4 regions of the Mesorhizobium sp. B2-6-4 genome follow, and region 1 is predicted to be linked to each of the others. Evidence: riboswitches for the same ligand, from Rfam matches in the RefSeq annotation. Region 1 holds a riboswitch; each other region holds the start of a gene.
What was found. Region 1 has a riboswitch for cobalamin ahead of FJ426_RS17665 (ABC transporter ATP-binding protein). Riboswitches for the same ligand answer to the same signal wherever they lie in the genome.
Positions count from the first base shown of each region.

Region 2: another riboswitch for cobalamin. It lies ahead of bluB (5,6-dimethylbenzimidazole synthase); the one in region 1 lies ahead of FJ426_RS17665 (ABC transporter ATP-binding protein).
Region 3: another riboswitch for cobalamin. It lies ahead of FJ426_RS20440 (DUF1636 family protein); the one in region 1 lies ahead of FJ426_RS17665 (ABC transporter ATP-binding protein).
Region 4: another riboswitch for cobalamin. It lies ahead of FJ426_RS20270 (CbtB domain-containing protein); the one in region 1 lies ahead of FJ426_RS17665 (ABC transporter ATP-binding protein).

Region 1 is NZ_VFUE01000012.1:18,008-23,238, forward strand. It holds gene FJ426_RS17655 (Gfo/Idh/MocA family oxidoreductase) at 1-783, opposite strand, end outside; gene FJ426_RS17660 (LacI family DNA-binding transcriptional regulator) at 965-1,990, shown strand; cobalamin riboswitch at 2,053-2,262, shown strand; gene FJ426_RS17665 (ABC transporter ATP-binding protein) at 2,519-3,307, shown strand; gene FJ426_RS17670 (ABC transporter substrate-binding protein) at 3,347-4,294, shown strand; gene FJ426_RS17675 (iron ABC transporter permease) at 4,303-5,231, shown strand, end outside.
Region 2 is NZ_VFUE01000003.1:87,272-92,502, forward strand. It holds gene ribB (3,4-dihydroxy-2-butanone-4-phosphate synthase) at 1-748, shown strand, start outside; gene FJ426_RS05080 (MFS transporter) at 799-2,022, opposite strand; gene FJ426_RS05085 (TetR/AcrR family transcriptional regulator) at 2,143-2,748, shown strand; gene bluB (5,6-dimethylbenzimidazole synthase) at 2,790-3,542, opposite strand; cobalamin riboswitch at 3,591-3,771, opposite strand; gene FJ426_RS05095 (histone deacetylase family protein) at 3,893-4,819, shown strand; gene FJ426_RS05100 (exodeoxyribonuclease VII small subunit) at 4,823-5,074, shown strand; gene FJ426_RS05105 (DUF2277 domain-containing protein) at 5,173-5,231, shown strand, end outside.
Region 3 is NZ_VFUE01000014.1:107,160-112,390, reverse strand. It holds gene FJ426_RS20450 (cobaltochelatase subunit CobN) at 1-298, opposite strand, end outside; gene cobW (cobalamin biosynthesis protein CobW) at 315-1,367, opposite strand; gene FJ426_RS20440 (DUF1636 family protein) at 1,370-1,816, opposite strand; cobalamin riboswitch at 1,854-2,058, opposite strand; gene FJ426_RS20435 (winged helix-turn-helix domain-containing protein) at 2,088-3,287, opposite strand; gene FJ426_RS20430 (NADH-quinone oxidoreductase subunit A) at 3,621-3,986, shown strand; gene FJ426_RS20425 (NADH-quinone oxidoreductase subunit B) at 3,977-4,558, shown strand; gene FJ426_RS20420 (NADH-quinone oxidoreductase subunit C) at 4,563-5,165, shown strand; gene FJ426_RS20415 (NADH-quinone oxidoreductase subunit D) at 5,165-5,231, shown strand, end outside.
Region 4 is NZ_VFUE01000014.1:73,556-78,786, reverse strand. It holds gene FJ426_RS20285 (DUF1624 domain-containing protein) at 1-243, opposite strand, end outside; gene FJ426_RS20280 (MFS transporter) at 476-1,675, shown strand; gene FJ426_RS20275 (aromatic ring-hydroxylating dioxygenase subunit alpha) at 1,679-2,848, opposite strand; cobalamin riboswitch at 2,983-3,179, shown strand; gene FJ426_RS20270 (CbtB domain-containing protein) at 3,215-3,394, shown strand; gene FJ426_RS20265 (CbtA family protein) at 3,410-4,207, shown strand; gene cobU (bifunctional adenosylcobinamide kinase/adenosylcobinamide-phosphate guanylyltransferase) at 4,200-4,715, shown strand; gene cobO (cob(I)yrinic acid a,c-diamide adenosyltransferase) at 4,717-5,231, shown strand, end outside.

The sequences.
Region 1 (5,231 bases):
GGCCTTCAACTCGTCATGACCATCCCAGGTCAGGCTGCCGCGTTCGCCGACGATGCGCCAACTGCCTTCCCAACTGGTGCGGAAACCGTCGGCGCACCAACTGCCGCGATAGGTGAACATCTTGCCCTGGCCAAGCTCGAAGGTGGCGCTTGCCGACGATCCCTGCCGGTACCAGGAATTGGACGGCTCCCATTCCCGGCAATACACTTCGGTCGGCTCGCCATCGACCATGTAGCGGGCGGCGTCGAATGTATGGATCGCCATGTCGAGCAGCAGCACATGGCGCATGCCTTCGCGGAAACCGCCGAAATGCGGCGCAATGAAAAAATCGGCATGGATGCTGGTCGCAGCGCCGATGGCGCCGGAGCCGAGGAAGCGCCGGATGCGCCGGACGTTGGCGACGTAGCGGCGGTTCTGCACCACGGCATGGACGCGTCGCGCGCGCCGCGCATCGTCGATGATGGCGCGCGCATTGTCCGGGCTGTCGGCCAGCGGCTTTTCCGTCAACAGATGACAGCCATGGGCAAAGGCCGAATTCGCCACGGCGCGACGGGCGGCAGGCACGACCACGTCGAACACCGCATCGGGTCTGGTCTGGGAGAGAACGACGTCGAGATCGGTCCCGATCGCGACCCCGGCGAGGTCGTATTCGCGTGCCCGCTGGCGCGCCCTGTCGGCGTCGAGGTCGACGAGACCGACGATCTTGACGGCAGGGGATTGGCTGATGGCCTCGAGCCAGGATTTGCTCATGGCTCCGCACCCGACCAGGACGACGTGCATCATCCAGCGCTCCTCCGGCCAACCCCTCCTGGCTGGCACCCACGGCAGTCCGTAAATAGCTTCCGTAAACGTTTACGATGACACACCCGATGGCGTATATTGTCAATCGGATTTGTACCGTCGGCTCTGAAACGCCTTGGCCGCAAGACCGGCTGGTGCTAGCCAGAAGCAGGAGGGGGAGGCCTTGGCGTCCAGCATTCACGATCTTGCACGGCACCTGAACATTTCGATCGGTACGGTCTCGCGCGCGCTTAACGGGCGCGCCGACGTGAACGCCGAGACACGCCAGCGCGTGCTCGAGGCGGCCCGGAAGCTCAATTATTCACCGAACCACTCGGGCAGGAACCTACGCCGCGGCACCACCCATGCCGTGGCTTTCATGCTGCAGCCGCATCCGGGCGACCAGCAGTATGGCGAGCCGTTCTTCATTCCGTTCCTCACCGGACTGCAAGCGACATTGGCCGAGTGCGGGCTGGACCTGATCATCGTCATGGGCGCGCCGGCGGATTATCAGCAGGAGCGGCTGCGCCGCGTCGTCGAGACGCGTCGTGCCGATGCCGTCGTACTGGCCTGGACGCGGCGCGAGGACGATCGCATCGACTATCTGAGCAAGGCCGGCTTTCCCTTCGCGACGCTCGGCCGAAGCCGGTCCGGCGACGACAGCTATCCCTCTCTGGATCTGGATTTCGAGAAGGCGGGCGCCGATGCGGTCGACCGGCTGGTTGCGCGCGGCCACCGCCGCATCGCCGCCATCCGGCCGTCGCTTGACCTGAATTTCGGTTATCTGTTTCTGGAGGGTTATTGCAAGGCGCTGCGGCGGCACGGCATCGAAGTCGATCCCGGCCTGATTGTGGACGGTTTTATCAACGAAGCCGGTGGCTACGCGGTGACACCGCAAGTCATGCGGTCGAAGGATCCGCCGACCGCGATTATCTTCAACAACGACTCGATGGCGCTCGGCGGCTGCAAAGCGCTCGCCGAAATGGGGATCAAGCCCGGGCAGGATGTCGCGGTGATCGTCATCGTCGACACGCCGCTCTGCCGTTATTTCTCGCCGGCGCTGACCGGCTTTCGCCCGAGCCTGGATCCGATGGGGCGGCGCCTCGGCGAAATCCTGCTCGCCTCGCTCCCGGCTTTCGCCGGCGCGAAAGGGCCAGAGATCATTCGCGAGGTCTGGCCGCTGGAACTGGTGGCGCGCGATAGCGATTGACCAGACGATTGTATTGTTATAACAGAACATACATCGACCTTGCCTTGACGCTGCCTGCATCCTAGGCTGCGACTCGTGATGGTCCCCGCGCCGCAAGGCGAGGGGTGAAAAGGGAACATGGTGAGGCCCGATTTTCGGGTCGAAGCCATGGCTGCCCCCGCAACTGTAAGCGGCGAGCAAAATCCGAGAAGCCACTGGCCGGCAAGGCTGGGAAGGCAGGATGGCGCAACGACCCGCGAGCCAGGAGACCTGCCATCTGCATGAGTTGACCGGACGGGGTGTGCCGGGAGGAGACGCGGGGTTCGGTCTTGTCGACCGGTTCAAGCCAGCTTCCTTCCGTCGCCATTTTTGAAAGTGACGGAAGTTGGACGGCTCCATCGATCGCATTCACTGCATTCCCATGCATCGCATCATCGTGTGCACGCTTTGCCGCGATATCGCCACCGAGGTGAATTCAGGCCAGCGTCCGGCAGGATTGGCAAGCAAGACGCTGGCCCGTATTCCGGCAGGCCCTGCAAGGAATTGCCCATGACCGCGCCGCTTCTCGAGGCCCGCGACCTGGCCGCGGCGGCGGATGGCCTGCATCTGGTGCATCCGGTCAGCCTTTCGGTGGCGGCGGGCGACCGTCTCGCCATCATCGGTCCCAACGGCGCCGGCAAGACGACATTGCTGCGCATGCTGTCGGGCATGCTGCGGCCGAGTTCGGGCGAAGTGAAGCTCACCGGGCGCCTGCTGGACAGGATTTCGACCGCCGAGCGGGCGCTGCACATCGCCGTCGTCGGCCAGACCGATCAACCGGATCCACGGCTGGCGGTGATCGATTATGTCGAGCTCGGCCGGGTTCCGCATACCGGCCGCAGGCACAGGAGCGAGGAACGCGACATTGTCGTCGAGGCGCTGCGCCGGACCGGGCTGTTGCCGCTGCTTGGCCGCACCATCGGCTCGCTGTCGGGCGGCGAGCGCCAGCGCGCCCAGCTTGCCCGCGCCATCGCACAGGAGCCGAAGATCCTGTTCCTCGACGAGCCGACCAACCATCTCGACCCGCGGGCGCGCAGCGAGTTGCTCGAACTGGTTGCAGGCCTCGGCATGACCGTGATCGCGGTGCTGCACGATCTGGCGCTGGTGACGCCTTTCGCCACCAGGGTCGCGGTGATGAGCCATGGCCGGTTGCATGTGCTGGCGCCGCCACGCGAAGCACTCACTCAGCAGCTGATCCGCGAGATCTTCGGTGTCGACGTCTTTAGGTTGCGCCACCCGATGGAGGACCGCGAGCTGACGGTGTTCGAGGTTCCGAACCGTGCCGCGCCATCTTCGTGAGCGCAGATCCAATTCCCGTGCAACGAAGGAGCAACATCCGTGAAACGCCTTGCCGTATCTCTTGCCTTCTCCCTGCTGGCCTCTACGGCCTTCGCCTTTCCGGTGACGGTCGACAGCTGCGGCAAGTCGCTGACCTTCGACGCGCCTCCAAAGCGCGCTGTCATTCACGATCTCAACATGGCCGAGATGGCCTTCGCCCTGAAGCTGCAGCCGTCGATCGTCGGCCTGACCGGCATCACCGGATGGTACAAGGTCGGCCCCGAATTCAAGGCCGAGCAAGGCTCGATCCCGGAACTGGCGCCCAAATATCCGACGCTGGAAAACCTGGTCGCTGTCGAGCCCGACTTCTTCTTCGCCGGTTGGTACTACGGCATGAAGCCGGGCGGCGAGGTGACGCCCGATACGCTGGCGCAACACGGCATCAAGACCCTGGTGCTGACGGAAAGCTGCGTCCATCTCGACAAGAACCGCCCCGCCGCTTCGATGGACCTGCTCTATGGCGATGTCGAGAAGCTGGGCAAGATCTTCGGCAAGGAGGCCGAAGCGGATAAGCTCGTCTCCGGCTGGAAGGCGCAGCTCGCCGAAATCACGGCCAAGGTCGGCGCCCGCAGGGGAACGCGCGTGTTCCTCTATGATTCCGGCGAGGACAAGCCGTTCACATCAGGCAAGTTCGCCATTCCCAACGCCATGATTTCCGCGGCCGGCGGCGACAACATCATGGCCGACATGGACACCAGCTGGGGCAACACGGATTGGGAGACGGTGGCCTCGCGCAATCCGCAATTCCTCATCCTGCTCGACTATCAGGATGGCGGCGGCTACCGGAAGCTGCTCGATTTCCTGAAAGCGCATCCGGCAATGAAGGAGACGGACGCGGTCAGGAACGAACGCTTCGTGGCGCTTCGCTATGCCGAACTGACACCCGGGCCGGCCAATATCGACGCGATCGGCAAGATTGCCAGGGCGATGCATCCGGAAGCGTTTTAACCGGGAACATGACTTTGCGGCACAAGGCATTCCTATTGGCCATGACGGCGGCGGCGTTGGCAATCGCCGCGTTCGCGCTGCTGTCGATCGCCTATGGCTCGACGATGATTCCGTTGGGCGACGTCGTTGCAGCACTTGGCCATGCGATCGGATTGAAGGGGCATGACGTGTCCGGCCCGGTCGGCAGGATCGTCGTCGACCTCAGATTGCCGCGCATAATCCTGGCCATCTGTGTCGGCGGCGGCCTGGGCGTGGTCGGCGCGCTGTTACAGACGGTGACGCGCAACGATCTTGCCGATCCGTTCCTGTTCGGCCTCTCGTCGGGAGCCGCCGCCGGCGCTGTCTCCGTCATCACCGTCTTCGGCGACAGTTTCGGGATCTGGACGCTACCGATCGCTGCGTTCACCGGCGGTATTCTGGCGGCTTGCGTTGTGCTTTTGCTGGTTGCGCGGGTGAGGGGACAAGGCCCCGAACGGCTGATCCTCGCCGGACTTGCGGTCTCCTTCATGTTCACCGCATTGACCAATTACCTGGTCTTTGCCGGTGACCAGCGCGCCGCCCATTCGGTGCTGTTCTGGACGATGGGCGGGCTCGGCCTTGCGCGGTGGGACAATATCTGGCTGGGTGCGCTTGGGGCCGGCACGATTGCGGCGTACGGGCTGTGGAATCATCGCCGGCTGGACGCTTTCCTGGCCGGCGAAAATGCCGCCGAAAGTCTTGGCGTGCCGGTGGCGCGAATGCGACGGACGACGTTTCTGGTCGCCGCTTTTTCGACCGCGGTCCTGGTTTCGGTCGCTGGCGTCATCGGCTTCGTCGGCCTCATGATCCCGCATCTGTCGCGGCCGCTGGCCGGCGCGCTGCATCTGCGCCTGATCGTAAGTTGCGCGCTGTTCGGGGCGGTGCTGTTGCTGGCAAGCGACCTTCTGGCGCGCACATT
Region 2 (5,231 bases), on a different contig from region 1:
CGGCGCCTCCGATTTCGTCCGCCCCGGCCACATCTTCCCGCTCATCGCGCGCGAAGGCGGCGTGCTTATGCGTTCGGGCCATACCGAGGCGGCCGTCGATCTGTGCAAGCTCGCCGGCCTGCCGCCGATCGGCGTGATCTCGGAACTGGTCAATGATGACGGCACCGTCAAGCGCGGCCCGCAGGTCGCGGCTTTTGCCGAGGAGCACGGCCTCAAGCAGGTCTCGGTCGCCGACCTCATCGCCTATCGGCAACGCAAGGAAACACTGGTCGAACGCGTGGCATGCTCCGAGATCGACACGCTCGGCGGCAAGGCGCAAGTCTTCACCTACACGCTGCCGTGGGATTCCATGCACCATGTCGCCGTCGTCTTCGGCGACATCCGCGACGGAGAAGAGGTGCCTGTGCGTCTGCACTCCGAGGACGTGGTGACCGACGTCTTCGGCACCAGCCACCGGCTGGACGCCATCATGAAGGCGATGGGCGAGCGCAAGCGCGGCGTCATCGTCTATCTGCGCGAGGGCTCGGTCGGTGTCGCCCACCAGGAGCGCAACCGGCCGGCGAGCGGCGACCGGGAGGACCACGAAGAGGCGCGCCGCCGCGAGAATGAATGGCGCGAGATCGGGCTCGGTGCTCAGATCCTGAAGGATCTCGGCATTTCCTCGATCAATTTGATCGCCTCGCGCGAGCGCCACTATGTCGGCCTCGAAGGTTTTGGCATCCACATCGCCAAGACCGAGATTCTCTAGGTTCGACGGCGGCGATAGCGTCCGATCCGCTGAACCGGACGCGTCATGGTTCATTCCGCGGCAGCGACGGCCCCTTCACACCCATCCAACTCGCATTTGTGAGTGGCAAGACTGCGCTGGCCGAGCAGCACCGTGACCAGCGCGATGCCGCCCGCGACCACCGAGACCCAGAACCCGTTCTGGGCGCCGAACGCATCCACCACCGCGCCGGCGGCGAAAGAGCCCAGCGCCATGCCGATGCCGATCCCCGTTGTCACCCAGGTAATGCCCTCGGTCAGCATCGCTTCCGGCACATGCCGTTCGATCAGGCCGAATGCCGTGATGAAAGTCGGCGAGATCGCCACGCCGCTGATGAAGACGGTCAGCGCCAAAATCGGCACGCTGTCGGCGGTGAGCGGCAAAATCGTGCTGACTGCGATGATGGCGACCGCGACGGTCAGCTGGCGCTGTAGCGGCGTCTTGAGGTTGAGCGCGCCGACCACGATGCCCAACACGAACGATCCCAGCGCATAGACGCCGATCACCAGGCTTGCGGCACCGGCTTGGCCGAACTCCTTGGTGATCGCCACGGTGCTCACTTCCGTCGTCGCGAAGGTCGCGCCGATGAAGATTAGGGCGAAGGTGATGATCTGTACCGGCCGCAGGCGGATTGCCGAGCCAGTCGAACCATGGTCCACCGGCCGCACTTTCGGCTCGGTCGATCGCTGCAGGATGAATGCTATCGAGCCCAAAGCGAGAAACAACGTGCTCGCCAGCATGCCTGCTTCCGGAAACAGCGCCGCACTGAGGCCCACCGACAGCGACGCGCCGGCGATATAGACCAGTTCGTCGGCCGCCGATTCGAAGGCGAAGGCGGTGTTCATCTCCGGCCGGCCGCGAAAAAGCTCGGTCCAGCGCGCGCGCACCATTGCCGGCATGCTGGGCATGGCCGCTGCCAGCAGCGCCGACACGAACATTGTCCATACCGGCCAATCCTGGTTGGCCGACGCAATCAGCAGCAGGAATGCCAGCACGGAGATGATGGTGGTGGGCACGACGATCCATGTCTGGCCGAGGCGGTCGACCAGCCTGGAGATCTGCGGCGCCAGGAAAGCGTTGGCCAGCGCGAATGTCGCCGAGACGGCACCCGCCAGCCAGTATTCGCCACGCGTCTGCGACAGCATCGCCACGATGCCGATCGGCGCCATGGCGATCGGCAGGCGCGCCATGAAGCCTGCAGCGGCAAAGCCCTTGGCGCCAGGGGCTCGAAAGATCTCGGAATAGGGGTTCTGCATGGTCCGTTCCTCGACAAAAGGCGATTCGGAAATTACATACGATGCGTATGAATACTAAATAGATCATACGTCGCGTATGTCAATTGGCATACGTGACGTATGTAGATAAGGCCAGAAGAGATGCACAAGCCCCGCAGGGAAATGATCGCCGAAACGCGCGCCAAATTGATTGCCGCGGCCCGGCATGCGTTCGGAACGATCGGTTATGCCGAGGCATCGATGGATGATTTCACCGCATCGGCAGGGCTGACGCGCGGTGCGCTCTATCATCATTTCGGGGACAAGAAGGGGCTTTTGCAGGCGGTTATCGCCGAGATAGACGCCGAGATGGCGGCACGGGTGAATGAGGTTGCAGCGAAAGCACCGACCCGCTGGCAAAGCTTCGTCGACGAATGCACGAGCTACATCGAAATGGCGCTGGAGCCGGAAATCCAGCGCATCATGTTTCGGGACGGTCCGGCCGTGCTGGGGGATCCCGCGCAATGGCCGAACGCCAATGCCTGCGTCGCGTCGATGACCGATCACCTGACGACGCTGCAGGGCGACGGGGTGATTGTCCCGGGCGTAGACCCCGAGACCGCGGCACGGCTGATCAACGGGGCGAGCAGCCAGGCGGCGCAGCGGATCGCCAATTCGAACGACCCGGAAGCGACGTCGAAGACCGTGGTGGCGGCATTCAAGCAACTGCTCGAAGGATTGTTGAGGAAGGATGCCGGAGCCGCCTGACGACGGCAGGCCGCCGGCAGCGCGCTGCGCATGCCGTATCGTCAAATCAAGGGTTTGTCAGACTTTTCGCATGTTGCCGCCTTGAGGCGTGCGATCGTTGATTTGAGCGGAACTTCGCCCTGTCCGCAAAACGTCTCGCTCATGATCAGCTCGGGCAGCGGCAGCCGCCGCCCCCAGCCATGTGTTTCGAGGTCCGGTTTCGGCGCGAACTCCGAGACACGGCCGACACAGAGATAGGCCACCGGCGTCACATGCTCGGGAATCGACAGAAGGCCTTTCAACGCCTGCGCCTCGATAATGCTGACCCAGCCAACGCCGACGCCTTCGGCGCGCGCCGCCAGCCAGAAATTCTGCACCGCGCAGACCGTGCTGTAGAGATCCATCTCGGGATTGTGCCAGCGTCCCAGCGGCGAACCCTGTGAGCGTCGGCGGTCGCAGGTGATACAGATATTGAGCGCGCTTTCGCAGATGCCTTCCAGCTTGAGCTTGCGGTAGAGCGCCCGCCGCTCTTCCTCGATCGCCGGCAATTCCTGCTCGCGCGCCGCGAGGAACAGGTCGCGCACCTGTTCCCGTCGTTCGGTGCCACGAATGACGATGAAATTCCATGGCTGCATGAAGCCGACCGATGGCGCGTGATGGGCGGCAAGCAGCAGCCGCGCCAAGACCTCGTCGTCGACGGCCTCTGATGTAAAATGGCTGCGGACATCGCGCCGCGTGAACATGGCGCGGTAGACCGCATCGCGCGCCATCTGGTCGAATCCGTCACCCACGGGGATGGTCATATTGTCCGGCATCGCTTGTCCCCTTGCGATTGCAATCAACTGCCGTCCGCCTGACCATGCGGATGACGATGCCTGCCAGGCCGGTCTTCTGGCTCGGGATCAACCCGCATCCGGCGCCTTCCCGTCATCGACAGTGGCATTTACCGGCGCGGTCCCCCTTACAGCGTTGGGCACGCCACGGTATCAAACCGTGTTCCCGATTCTCCCGCTCGCGGCGGGCACCAGGCAGTGGCCGGGACTTTACGACGAAGCCCCTGCGCCGCCAATCCCCGCGGCGACGCGAACGGACGCAAGCGCGATTTTCCCCAACCATCAGGCCGCAACGCATGGCCATCGCCGCGCCAGGGCACTAGATAGGGAGCATGGCCACTCGTCTCTACACCCATCCGATCTTCCTCGAGCACATCACGCCACCCGGCCATCCGGAGCGGCCGGACCGCTTGCGCGCAATCGAGCGCGTGCTCGACGACGAGGCTTTTGCCGCGCTCGATCGCCTCGAGGCGCCACAAGGCGACGAGGCCACCATTCTCTACGCGCATCCCGAGGATTTCGTCGAGCGGGTACGCGCCGCCATTCCCGATACGGGCATCGCCCGCATAGATGCCGACACAACGGCCAGCCCGAAGAGCTGGCAAGCGGCGATCACCGCGATCGGCGCCGCCAACGCCGCCGTCGACGACGTCTTTGCCGGCAGGGCAGACAACGTTTTCGTCGCCGCCCGGCCGCCCGGCCATCATGCGGAGAAAGCGACGGCGATGGGCTTCTGCCTGTTCAACACGGCGGCCATCGCCGCACGTTATGCACAGCGCAAACACGATATCGAACGCGTCGCCATCGTCGACTGGGACGTGCATCACGGCAACGGCACGCAGGATGTTTTCTGGGACGATCCGTCCGTGCTTTATTGCTCGACGCACCAGATGCCGCTCTACCCCGGCACCGGAGCAAAGAACGAAACCGGCGCCGGCAACATCGTCAACGCGCCGCTTGCGCCGCAGACCGGCAGCGAGGCGTTCCGCGATGCCTTCCTGTCGCGCGTGCTGCCCTCGCTCGACAATTTTGCACCCGACCTGATCATCATTTCGGCCGGCTTCGACGCGCATCATCGCGATCCGCTGGCCGAGATCAACCTGACCGAGGATGATTTCGACTGGGCGACCGGCCAACTCATGCAGCGCGCGGCGCGCCACAGCGGCAACCGGCTCGTCAGCCTGCTCGAGGGCGGCTACGATCTGCAAGGATTGGCATTTTCGGTCGCCGCCCATGTCGGGCGACTGATGAAAGGATGAATGATGGCTGGTGAAACCAACGAAGACGTCAAGGCGATGAGCTTCGAACAGGCTCTCGACGCGCTGGAGAAGATCGTCGATGATCTGGAGCGTGGCGATGTGCCGCTCGACCAGTCGATCAGGATCTACGAGCGCGGCGAGGCGCTGAAGGTGCATTGCGACCGGCTGCTCAAGGCGGCCGAGGACAAGGTGGAGAAGATCAGGCTGTCCCGCGACGGCAAGCCGGTCGGGACGGAGCCGCTGGACGCGGATTGAGGCACGCAGCCGTCTCTCTGGTTTTTGACACGATCATGATTGAGGATAGAACGCGTCCCGATTGAAACGGCTCCAGGACAAGAGGAGATACGGAAGCGATGTGCAGAAACATCAAGACCCTGTTCAATTTTGATCCGCCGGCGACCAACGACGAGGT
Region 3 (5,231 bases), on a different contig from region 1:
ACTGGTCGCAGCCGTAGCGCCACCACTCGTAACCGCCGAGAATACGCACCAGAATGACTTTGGCGTTACGGGCGACGCTGTCGATCCAGAGGTCGACAGACATGGGGTGGCGCAGGTCGCGCAGCGCGGCCAGCCGCATCGTGGGCAGCCGATCGGCGTCGCCTTTCCAGGCCGCTGCCAGTCCGGCCAGGTCGCTGTCCGTGAAGGACAGCGCCACCATTTCCGCCGGCGTCTGCCGCAGATCGACCGGCTCGGCGAGATCGTCGAGCGAGGCGGATGTGGTGGTGAGGATGTGCATCGCGGTCGGTGTTGCCTCAGCCGGCGAGGATATGCTCGATCGCCGGGCGGTTCAGCCCCTTGAGGCCGATGACGACCAGGCGCGAGCGGCGGTCGTCGTCAGCCGTCCAGGCGCGGTCGTAGTAATGATTGACGCGCGGACCAACGGCCTGGAGCAAAAGCCGCATCGGCTTGCCGCCGACCTCGACGAAGCCTTTCACCCGCAGCACGTTCTCCTGTTCGGCGGCGGTCGCGACGCGCTTTGCCAGGTCGTCCGGGTTGGCGATCGAGGGGATGTCGACGATGAACGTATCGAAGTCGTCGTGCTCGTGGTCGAAGGCGCCGTCATGATGGGACTTGCGGTTCTCGATGTCGTCCTCGACGGCGAGGCCTAGCCCGAGCAGCACGGACGGATCGACCTTGCCATGAGCCGTCGGCACGACCTTCACGGCGCGGGCGGAGTGTTCGCCAATGATGGCGTTGGCGCGAGCCGAACCTGCGGCATCCATCAGGTCGCTCTTCGACAGGATGATGAGGTCGGCGCAGGCGATCTGGTCCTCGAACACCTCCTCGACGGGGTCGTCGTGGTCCAGTGTCTGGTCCTGCGCGCGTTGCGCCTGCAGGGCGTCCATGTCGTTGGCGACGCGCCCCTCGGCCAATGCCGGACCGTCGACCACGGCGATTACGCCGTCGACTGTCACCCGGCTCTTCACTGTCGGCCACTGGAAGGCCTGGACCAGCGGCTTGGGCAGAGCCAAGCCTGAGGTCTCGATCAGGATGTGGTCGACCTTCGGCGTCAGCGACAGGATCTGGTCGAGCGCCGGGACGAAATCGTCGGCGACGGTGCAGCAGATGCAGCCATTGGCCAGTTCGACGATGTTTTCCTCCGGGCAGGTGTCGATGCCGCAGCCCTTGAGGATCTCGCCGTCGATTCCGATGTCGCCGAATTCGTTGACGATGATGGCGATCCGCTTGCCGCCCGCGTTCTCCAGGAGATGGCGGACCAGCGTGGTCTTGCCGGCACCCAGGAAGCCGGTGACCACGGTACAGGGGACGCGGGAGAGAGTGGCGGCGGAAACTGCGGCGGTCATGATCAGTCCTTCAGCATGTCGAGGGGAGGAATGCGGGCGACGAGGCCGCGCTTGAGGGAATCCGGGCGACCACGCCACGGAATGAGGCCGTTGGTCGAAGCGGCGAAGAGTTTCGCGCCGGTGACGAGATCGGCGCCGCTGGCGATGTTCAGGTCGCCGAAGACATAACTCCAGCAGCCGTCGCGAAGAATCGCGGCACTGAGACGGCGCTTGCAGTTGCCGAGGCATTCGACGGTGCGGACACGGACATTGTCGGCCGTTGCGGCTTGGCGCGTATCTTGAGCCAAAACTTCGCCGGCGCGGGGATGGGCATCGGAACCGGTCTCGTCGCGGCAGGAAGCGCAGATGATGACAGTGACGCCGGCCAAGGCGTCGCTATCGCCAGACAAGTCGCTATCGCCAGACAAAATGTCCGCTGTTTCAGCCGGGAAACTGCTGTCGCGTTCCAAATCGGGCTCCTTGCCCGGAAAACCCGCCGGGCGATCGGATTCTTATGTCTCAGACGGCAGGTCTCCTGGCTCGCGGGTCATCGCCTTCGTGCCGCCTTCCCGGGACCGTCCCAGTGGTTTTCGGCCTTGGCTCGTCGCTTACAGTTGCGGGGACAGCCGCGGATTTGAAATCGAGATTTCGCACCGCATTCCCTCTTGGCTCCTCCCTTTGCCGAGAGGAGACCGTCTGGAATGGATTTAGGCTCTTGCAGGCGGCGGTGTCAACGCGCGTCTACGACACGGCAATGTCGGCGAGCGGCTGCCCAAGGTCGCCGGCGGGCGTAACCTCGATCCGTTCGAGGCCGAGCCAGCCCTGCATCTGCGTCAATTCCTGGAAGAGTTGCGCGGCGGTTTCAGGCGGCGCGCCGGGCTCGGCATAGGCCGCGTGGACGCGTAGCACGCTGGCCGGCCGGTCGGCCTTGAGGTCGACGCGCGCCACGATCCTGTCGCCGAGCAGGAACGGCAGGACGTAATAGCCGTATTGCCGTTTTTCGGCAGGGGTGTAGATTTCTATGCGGTAGTGGAAATCGAACAGCCGCTCCGTGCGCGAGCGCTCGAAAACGACCGGATCGAACGGCGCCAGCAAGGCGCGGGCCTCGATTTTTCGTGGAATACGGGCCTCCTTATGGAGGTAAGCCGGTTTGTTCCAGCCCTCGACACGCACCGGCACCAGCTCGCCTGTTTCAACCAGCTCCTCCAGCCGGCCCTTCATGTCGGCCGGCGACAGGCGGAAATAGTCGCGCAGGTCGCTTGCTGTCGCGACGCCATGAGCGCGGGCGGATATCCGCAGCAATTCCCGATGCGCGTCCTCGGCTGACGGCACCGGCAGATCGAGGATCGCCTGCGGCAGCACGCGCTCGGGCAGATCGTAGAAGCGTTCGAAGCCACGGCGGTGCGCGGTGGTGATGCGTCCTGCCCAGAACAGCCATTCGAAGGCATGCTTGGCGTGGCTCCAGCCCCACCAGCCGCCGGACCCTTTCTGGCCTTCGAGCGCGGAGGCGGCGATCGGGCCGCGCTCCGCGACCTCGCGGTAGATCTCTTCGATATAGGCGGCGTGCTCGCGGCCCCATTTGGCGAGACCCAGATACATTTCATCGCCACGCTCCGCGCGCTGCATGCGCCAACGCATCAGGGGATAGGTCTCGACCGGCAGGAAGGAAGCCTCGTGCGCCCAGTATTCGAAAACCGTGCGCTTGCGCGTGACGGCGGCGTTGTCGAGCAAGGCGAACGGGTAGGGACCAAGGCGCGAATAGAGCGGCATGTAGTGAGCGCGCACCACCGCGCTGACGGAATCGATCTGCAGCAGGCCGGTACGCGAGAGCACGCGGGCGAAGTGGCGTCGGTCGGGCGTGCCGGCGGGGCGGGGATCAGTGAACCCTTGGGCGGCGAGCGCGATGCGCCGGGCCGTGGCAAGCGAGATCTTTTCCTTCATTCGGATGCGACTCTGATGGCTTGTTGAGCGTCGTTCGGACGGTTGATTCCGGCCATGCTAGCAGGGTTTTGGCGGCAACTCTGTCAGGAGAGAAAAGTGGAGTAAAAAGCGAAGGAAATCAAACAGGAGCGGATCGGACCAGTTTCTTCCCTTCTGCCGTCCAGGCCAGTGTTTTGAACAAGGTTTGACTTGCTTCGCCGGAAGCGCTGCGCTAACCCTCGCCGCGTTGCAGCAAAGGCCCCTTAAAACGGTTCAGCGGTTAAACTGTCACGCTTCCGCAATAGGGTCTGGTGCTGTAATCAAAATGGATTGGCGCCAACGGAAAGCCGCAGCATGAACGCACTTCTCAGTTCGTACCTGCCCATCGTCCTGTTTATCGCAGTGGCGGCGGCTGTCGGCGTCGCGCTTATCGTGGCGCCGTTCCTGGTGGCCTATCGCAATCCCGACCCGGAAAAGCTTTCCGCCTACGAATGCGGGTTCAACTCGTTCGATGACGCCCGTATGAAGTTCGACATCCGCTTCTACCTGGTGTCGATCCTGTTCATCATCTTCGACCTGGAAGTGGCCTTCCTGTTTCCGTGGGCGGTGTCGTTCTCGAAAATCGGCATGCTCGGTTTCTGGTCGATGATGGTGTTTTTGGCGGTGCTGACCATCGGCTTTGCCTATGAATGGAAAAAAGGAGCGCTCGAATGGGATTGAGCGACAGTTCCGGCACGCTCGTCGCGCCGAAGCCCAAGGGTCTGATCGATCCCAATACCGGCAGGCCGGTTGGGTCCGATGATCCGTTCTTCCTCGAAATCAACAACGAACTCGCCGACAAGGGCTTTCTCGTCACCTCGACCGAGGCGCTGATCACCTGGGCGCGCAGCGGCTCGCTGATGTTCATGACCTTCGGCCTCGCCTGCTGCGCCGTCGAGATGATCCACACCTCGATGCCGCGCTACGATTCGGAGCGGTTCGGTGTTGCTCCTCGCGCGTCTCCGCGCCAGTCCGACATCATGATCGTTGCCGGCACGCTGACCAACAAGATGGCCCCGGCGCTGCGCAAGGTCTACGACCAGATGCCGGAGCCGCGCTACGTCATCTCGATGGGCTCCTGCGCCAATGGCGGCGGCTATTACCACTATTCTTATTCGGTGGTGCGCGGCTGCGACCGCATCGTGCCGGTCGACATCTATGTGCCCGGCTGTCCGCCGAGCGCCGAAGCGCTGCTCTATGGCATTCTTCTGCTGCAGAAGAAGATCCGCCGCACCGGCACGATCGAACGGTAAATCCATGGCCGCATCCCTGAGCGAACTGTCGACCTATCTCGGCGAAAAATTGATTGGCCGCGTCAATGAAGCAGTGTTCGCCTATGGCGAACTCACCATCCATGTCGAACCGCGCGATCTGATCGAAGTGGTGACTTTCCTGCGCGACGATCCGCGCTGCCAATTCATCTCGGTCATCGATGTCTGCGGCGCCGATTATCCGTCGCGGGCCAAGCGCTTCGACGTCGTCTATCACCTGTTGTCGCCGAAGCAGAATGTGCGTATCCGCATCAAGGTGCAGGCCGACGAGGAGACGATGGTGCCGTCGATCACCGGCGTCTATCCCGGCGCCGACTGGTTCGAGCGCGAGACCTACGATCTCTATGGCGTGCTGTTTTCGGGCCACCCCGATCTGCGGCGCATCCTCACCGACTACGGTTTCGACGGTCACCCGCTGCGCAAGGATTTCCCGCTGACCGGCTTCGTCGAGGTGCGCTACGACGACGAAGCCAAGCGCGTCATCTACGAGCCGGTGGAACTGAAGCAGGAATTCCGCAATTTCGATTTTCTGTCCCCGTGGGAAGGCACCGATTACGTGCTGCCAGGGGATGAGAAGGCAAAGCAGTAATGGCTGAAACCTCCGTCCGCAATTTTAACATCAACTTCGGACCGCAACACCCTGCCGCGCATGGTG
Region 4 (5,231 bases), on a different contig from region 1:
ATGGGCGAGATACAGGCTGACGCCGACCAGGAACAGGAAGGTCGAGGCGATGCAGCGAGCATAGAACTTCCACCAGCCGAAGGCGGTCAGGCCGGGATCGGTGTAGCCGAAGAATTCCAGGTCCCAGGTGAAATGGTAGCTCGCCATGGCGATCAGCGCGATGCCGCGCAGCATGTCGATGGCGACGATGCGCTTGGTCTTCGGCAACTCCGCGGCGGGCATGGTCGGCGTCTGGATGCTCATGGTCTCGCGATCTGATTCAGCCCCGTACGAGGACTATCACGGTTACGCCGGACAAAAGAAGGCCGTGAGCTTCGATACAGACAGTCAGCCGGCGCTGCATCAGGCACCCCTTTAGGCCAGCACCGGAAAGCCTTTGACCGGCTTCGTTTTTATCCGGGGCACGTCGGTTTCCTGTTACCGGTCGCGAACTGATGGCCGCAGATTTGGCTGCTGATTCTGCTTTGGGGAAGCAATGTCCACGCATGTGCGCCATCCGATCTGGCTACCGGCCCTCAAGGCCGCGGATGCCCGCACCTTCGCCTCGCTCTACGCGGTCGAATCCTTCGCTCGCGCCACGGTGTCGAGCGTCATCCCGATCCAGGCCTACGAGATCCTCCACAACGAGCAGATCGTCTCGATCCTCTACACCATAGTGGCGATGCTCGGCCTGTCGGTGACCCTGTTCATGCCGATGCTGATCCAGCGCTTCGCACGGCGCTGGGTCTACACGGCGGGCGCCTGCCTGCTGGCGATCGGCTCGTTGTTCTTCGTCACGCATACGCTCGCCGGGCAATTGGCCGGCATGCTGTGCCGTGTCATGGGCGCCAGCGCGCTGTCGATCACGCTCAACCTCTACATCATGGACCACATCCGCAAGACCGATTTCATGCAGGCCGAATCGCTGCGCATGGCGTGGTCGATGTTTGCCTGGACGGGTGGGCCGACGCTCGGCATCTTTCTCTACACACGCTTCGGCATCTATGCCGCGCATGGCGCGGTCGCCGTATTCGCCTTGGCCCTGCTGGCGTTGTTCTGGACCTACCGGCTCGGCGACAATCCCTCGATCCGGCCGGGCAAGACGCGCCCGGTCAACCCGCTGGCCAATATCGGCCGCTTCGTCGCGCAGCCGAGGCTGAGGCTGGCCTGGCTGATCGCCTTCGGCCGCTCCTGCTTCTGGACGACATTTTTCGTCTATGGCCCGCTGTTCATGGTCATCACCGGTGAGGGCGAACTTGCCGGCGGCATTCTGGTTTCGGCAGGCAACGCGCTTTTGTTCATGGCGATTTTCTGGGGCAAGGCCGGCAAGCGCTTCGGCGGCCGCAGGACCATGACTTTTGCCTATTTCGCCATGTCGGTGGTGCTGCTGGCGGCGGGTGCCGTCGGCGAAAGCGCGCCGCTCGTCACCGGCGCCTTGCTGCTGTGCGGCGCCTTCTTCACCATCGCGCTCGACGCGCTGGGCTCGACCGCCTTCATGCGCTCGGTCCGCTCTTACGAGCGGGCGCAGATGGCTGCGGTCTACCGCACTTATCTCGACTTTTCCGAACTGACGCCGCCGCTGGTCTACTCGGTGGTGCTGGCCTTTTTCGGACTGGGCTCGGTTTTCGTCACGCTCGGCCTGCTTGCGGCGGTCTGCGGTTATGTCACCTGGCAGTATCTGCCGAAGTCGCTGTGAAGCTTACGGCACAAGCGCAGCATGTCGTTCGCGTACCCAATCGTGGAAGCGGTGGAGGTCGTACTCCTCCGGCATCAGCACGCCGGCCTTATGGCGCATGGAGCGCAGCCCTTTCTGGTTGACCTCGCAGATCGCGGCATCCTCCTCCAGCACCTGGGTGCCGAATCCGACGATGTTGTCGATGTCGGTGGCGGCGAGCGCGTCGGGCGCGAACAGCCATTCGGCGGTCAATTCGGTCTGCTCGGGGCCAAGCGGCACCAGCCGTACGGACCTGACATAGTCGACGTGGCCGACGATGAACATCGAGGGCAGGCTGGTGGCGTAGGTCTGGCCGGCGGCGTGCTCGGCCGGCGTCAGGCCCGAAAAGACCGGCCCATGCGCCTGGCCGTCACGTGACCATGTTTCGGCACCCGCCCGCAGCCCGCCGGAAAATTCCGGCGCGTCATTGTCGGCATGGCGGGTCCATTCGGGGTCGTCATGCCGGCCCATCAGGCCGCGGCCGTAGATCGGCACCAGCCGCGACAGGTCCTTGTGGACGCCGGGGCAATGCAGGCATTCGTTGAAGTTTTCCCAGAAGATCTTCCAGTTGCAGTTCATCACCTTGCGCAGCACATGGCCCGATACCAGCGATTCCAGCGGCCAGTTGCCGAGATCGCCGGAGGCCGGGTCGAAGGATGAGTGCGCCGAGCCGGCGGCATCTTCCGCGAGATTGACGAAGACGAAGCCGCGCCAGACCGACAGCGCGACGCGATAGAGCGGATGGTCCGCCTTGTCGAAACCTTCGGGCAGCGTTTTCGATGGCACGCGCACGAGATCGCCGCGCAGCGAATAGGACCATGCGTGGTAGGGGCAGGTGATCAGCCGCGCCTTCAGCCGCCCCTCGCGTTCCTGGCAAAGCTGCGAGCCGCGATGCCGGCAGGTGTTGTGGAAGGCGCGCAGTTCGCCGGTATCGTCACGCAGCACGACGATCTCCTGGGTGCCGACACGGAAGGTGCGGAAAGCCAGCGGTTGGGCGAGATCAGCTTCACGGCAGACGAGCAGCCAGTTCCTGTACCAGATGGCGTCGAGGTCGCGCTGGTAGGCCGCCGCATCCCAATAGGCCGAGGACGGCAATGTCGGCTCGGCCCGGGTGAGGCCGTTATAGGGGGCGTGCTGGCTCTGGACGGGCTGCATGGCTGGCCTCCTGTGAGGATGGCAGCCGACACCCGGCCACGGAAATTGTCAATTGCAGCGGAGCAAGCGGCCGGACGGCGCTAAAGCGCTTGTCGCCGTCGGAATTTGGTTTGCCGGATGCGGCGATTTTCCCTATAGTCACCTTCGTCGTCGGTTCCGATTGGAGCCAAGAGGGAATGCGGTGCGGGCAGATTTGTTGCCCAATGCCGTGGCTGCCCCCGCAACTGTGTGCGGTAGTCCTCTCCATATGCCACTGAAGATTTTCTTCGGGAAGGTGGGGAAGGGCGCTGATCCGCGAGCCAGGAGACCTGCCGGCGACAGGAAACTGACTTCGATGCCCTCGGGTGGAGGGTGAAAGGACAAGACATGAATACCGCTTCCGTCTCCCTCGGCGCCTCCATCTCCTCGCAGTCGCGCCTCCTGCAGCTCGCGCTCGCGGCGCTGCTCGGCGTTTTCGTCGTAGGCTTTGTCGGTTTCTCGCATATCGACGCGGTCCACAATGCCGCGCACGACTATCGCCACTCGATGGCGTTTCCCTGCCACTGATAGGGATTTGACATCATGAACCTGTTTCGCAACGTCGTGTTCATCGCGGCGATCGCAGGGCTCGTGGCCGGTGTCGTTCTCGCCTGCATGCAGGCCTATGCCACCGTGCCGTTGATCCTGAAGGCGGAAGTCTACGAACAGGCCGGCGGCGGCCACCACCACGACCATACCGCACCGGCCCCGACCGACAACAACGCCATGAACTCTGCCGCCCCGGCGGGCAATGCCATGAGCTCCGCCGCGCCGGCAGCCGCTGAAGCTGTTCCGGCTGAAGAGGAAGGCTGGGCGCCGGCCGACGGCTTCGAGCGCTTCGCCTTCAGCGTGCTTGCCAACATCGTCACCGGCATCGGCTTCGCGCTGGTCCTGGTCGCGGTTTCGGAATTCGCCGGCGGCATCGGCAACTGGCGCCAGGGCGTGTTCTGGGGACTGGCCGGCTTTGCCGTGTTCACGCTGGCGCCGGGCCTCGGCCTGCCGCCGGAACTGCCGGCCATGCCTGCCGCCGAGCTTCTGCCACGCCAGATCTGGTGGACGGCGACGGTGGCGGCGACGGCGATCGGCCTTGCCCTGATCGCCTTCCGCAAATCACTGCCGCTGGCGATTCTGGGCGTGGTGTTGATCGTCGCGCCGCATATTGTCGGCGCGCCGCAGCCGGACAGTTTCGAGACGCCGATTCCGGAAGGCCTGCACCATCAGTTCGTGGTGGCGGTAACCGTAACCAACCTGGTGTTCTGGCTCGTGCTCGGCGCTGTCGTCGGCGTGGTGCGCGGACGCTTCACCGGCAGCGCGACGAGCCTGCGCGACAGCTTTGCCTGATCGCGGAAGACTGACCTTCATCATCGGCGGTGCGCGCTCCGGCAAGAGCGCGCACGCCGAAACGCTGATGACCGCCTTGCCTTCGCCATGGGCCTACATCGCCACGGCGCAACCTTATGACGACGAGATGCGGCAGCGCATCGCGTTGCACCGGTCGCGGCGCGGCGAGGGCTGGACGACCATCGATGCACCGCTAGACCTTGTCGGTGCACTCGAGGCCCTACCGGAGGACCAGCCGGTGCTTGTCGACTGCCTGACGCTCTGGCTGACCAATCACATGCTGGCCGATCATGATGTAGAGGCCGAATGTCGGCGGCTGGCTGACATGCTGTCGCGGCCGCGCGGACCCTGGTTCGTGGTATCCAACGAGGTCGGGCAAGGCATCGTGCCCGACAATGCGCTGGGGCGCCGGTTCCGCGACGCCGCCGGCCGGCTCAACCAGCAGGTCGCGGCGATTGCCGAGACCGTGCTTTTGATGGTGGCGGGGCTGCCGCTCAAGGTGAAGTGACATGACCGACATCGACGAAAAGGACGAAGAGCGCCACCGCGCCAAGATGGCCAAGCGCAAGGCGGTCCAAGACGCCGAGGTGGCGAGCAAGACGGTCGAAAAGGGGCTGCTGATCGTCAACACCGGCCCGGGCAAAGGCAAGACCACGGCTGCCTTTGGCCTGGCGCTGCGGATGCTCGGCTACGGCAAGCGCGTCGGGGTCGTCCAGTTCATCAAGGGCAAATGGCATACGGGTGAGAAGGAGGCCTTCGCCGCCTTCGACGACCGCGTCGTCTGGCACGCGATGGGCGAGGGGTTCACCTGGGAGACACAGGATCTGAAGCGCGACATCGCGGCGGCCGAGGCCGCCTGGGCCAAGGCGCTGGAGCTGATGGCCGATCCGTCGATCAGTCTCGTCGTGCTCGACGAACTCAACATCGCGCTGCGCTACGAGTATCTCGATCTGGACAAGGTGGTTGTCGCGCTGAAAGCGCGCCGCGAGGGCCTGCATGTCGTCGTCACCGGTCGCAACGCCAA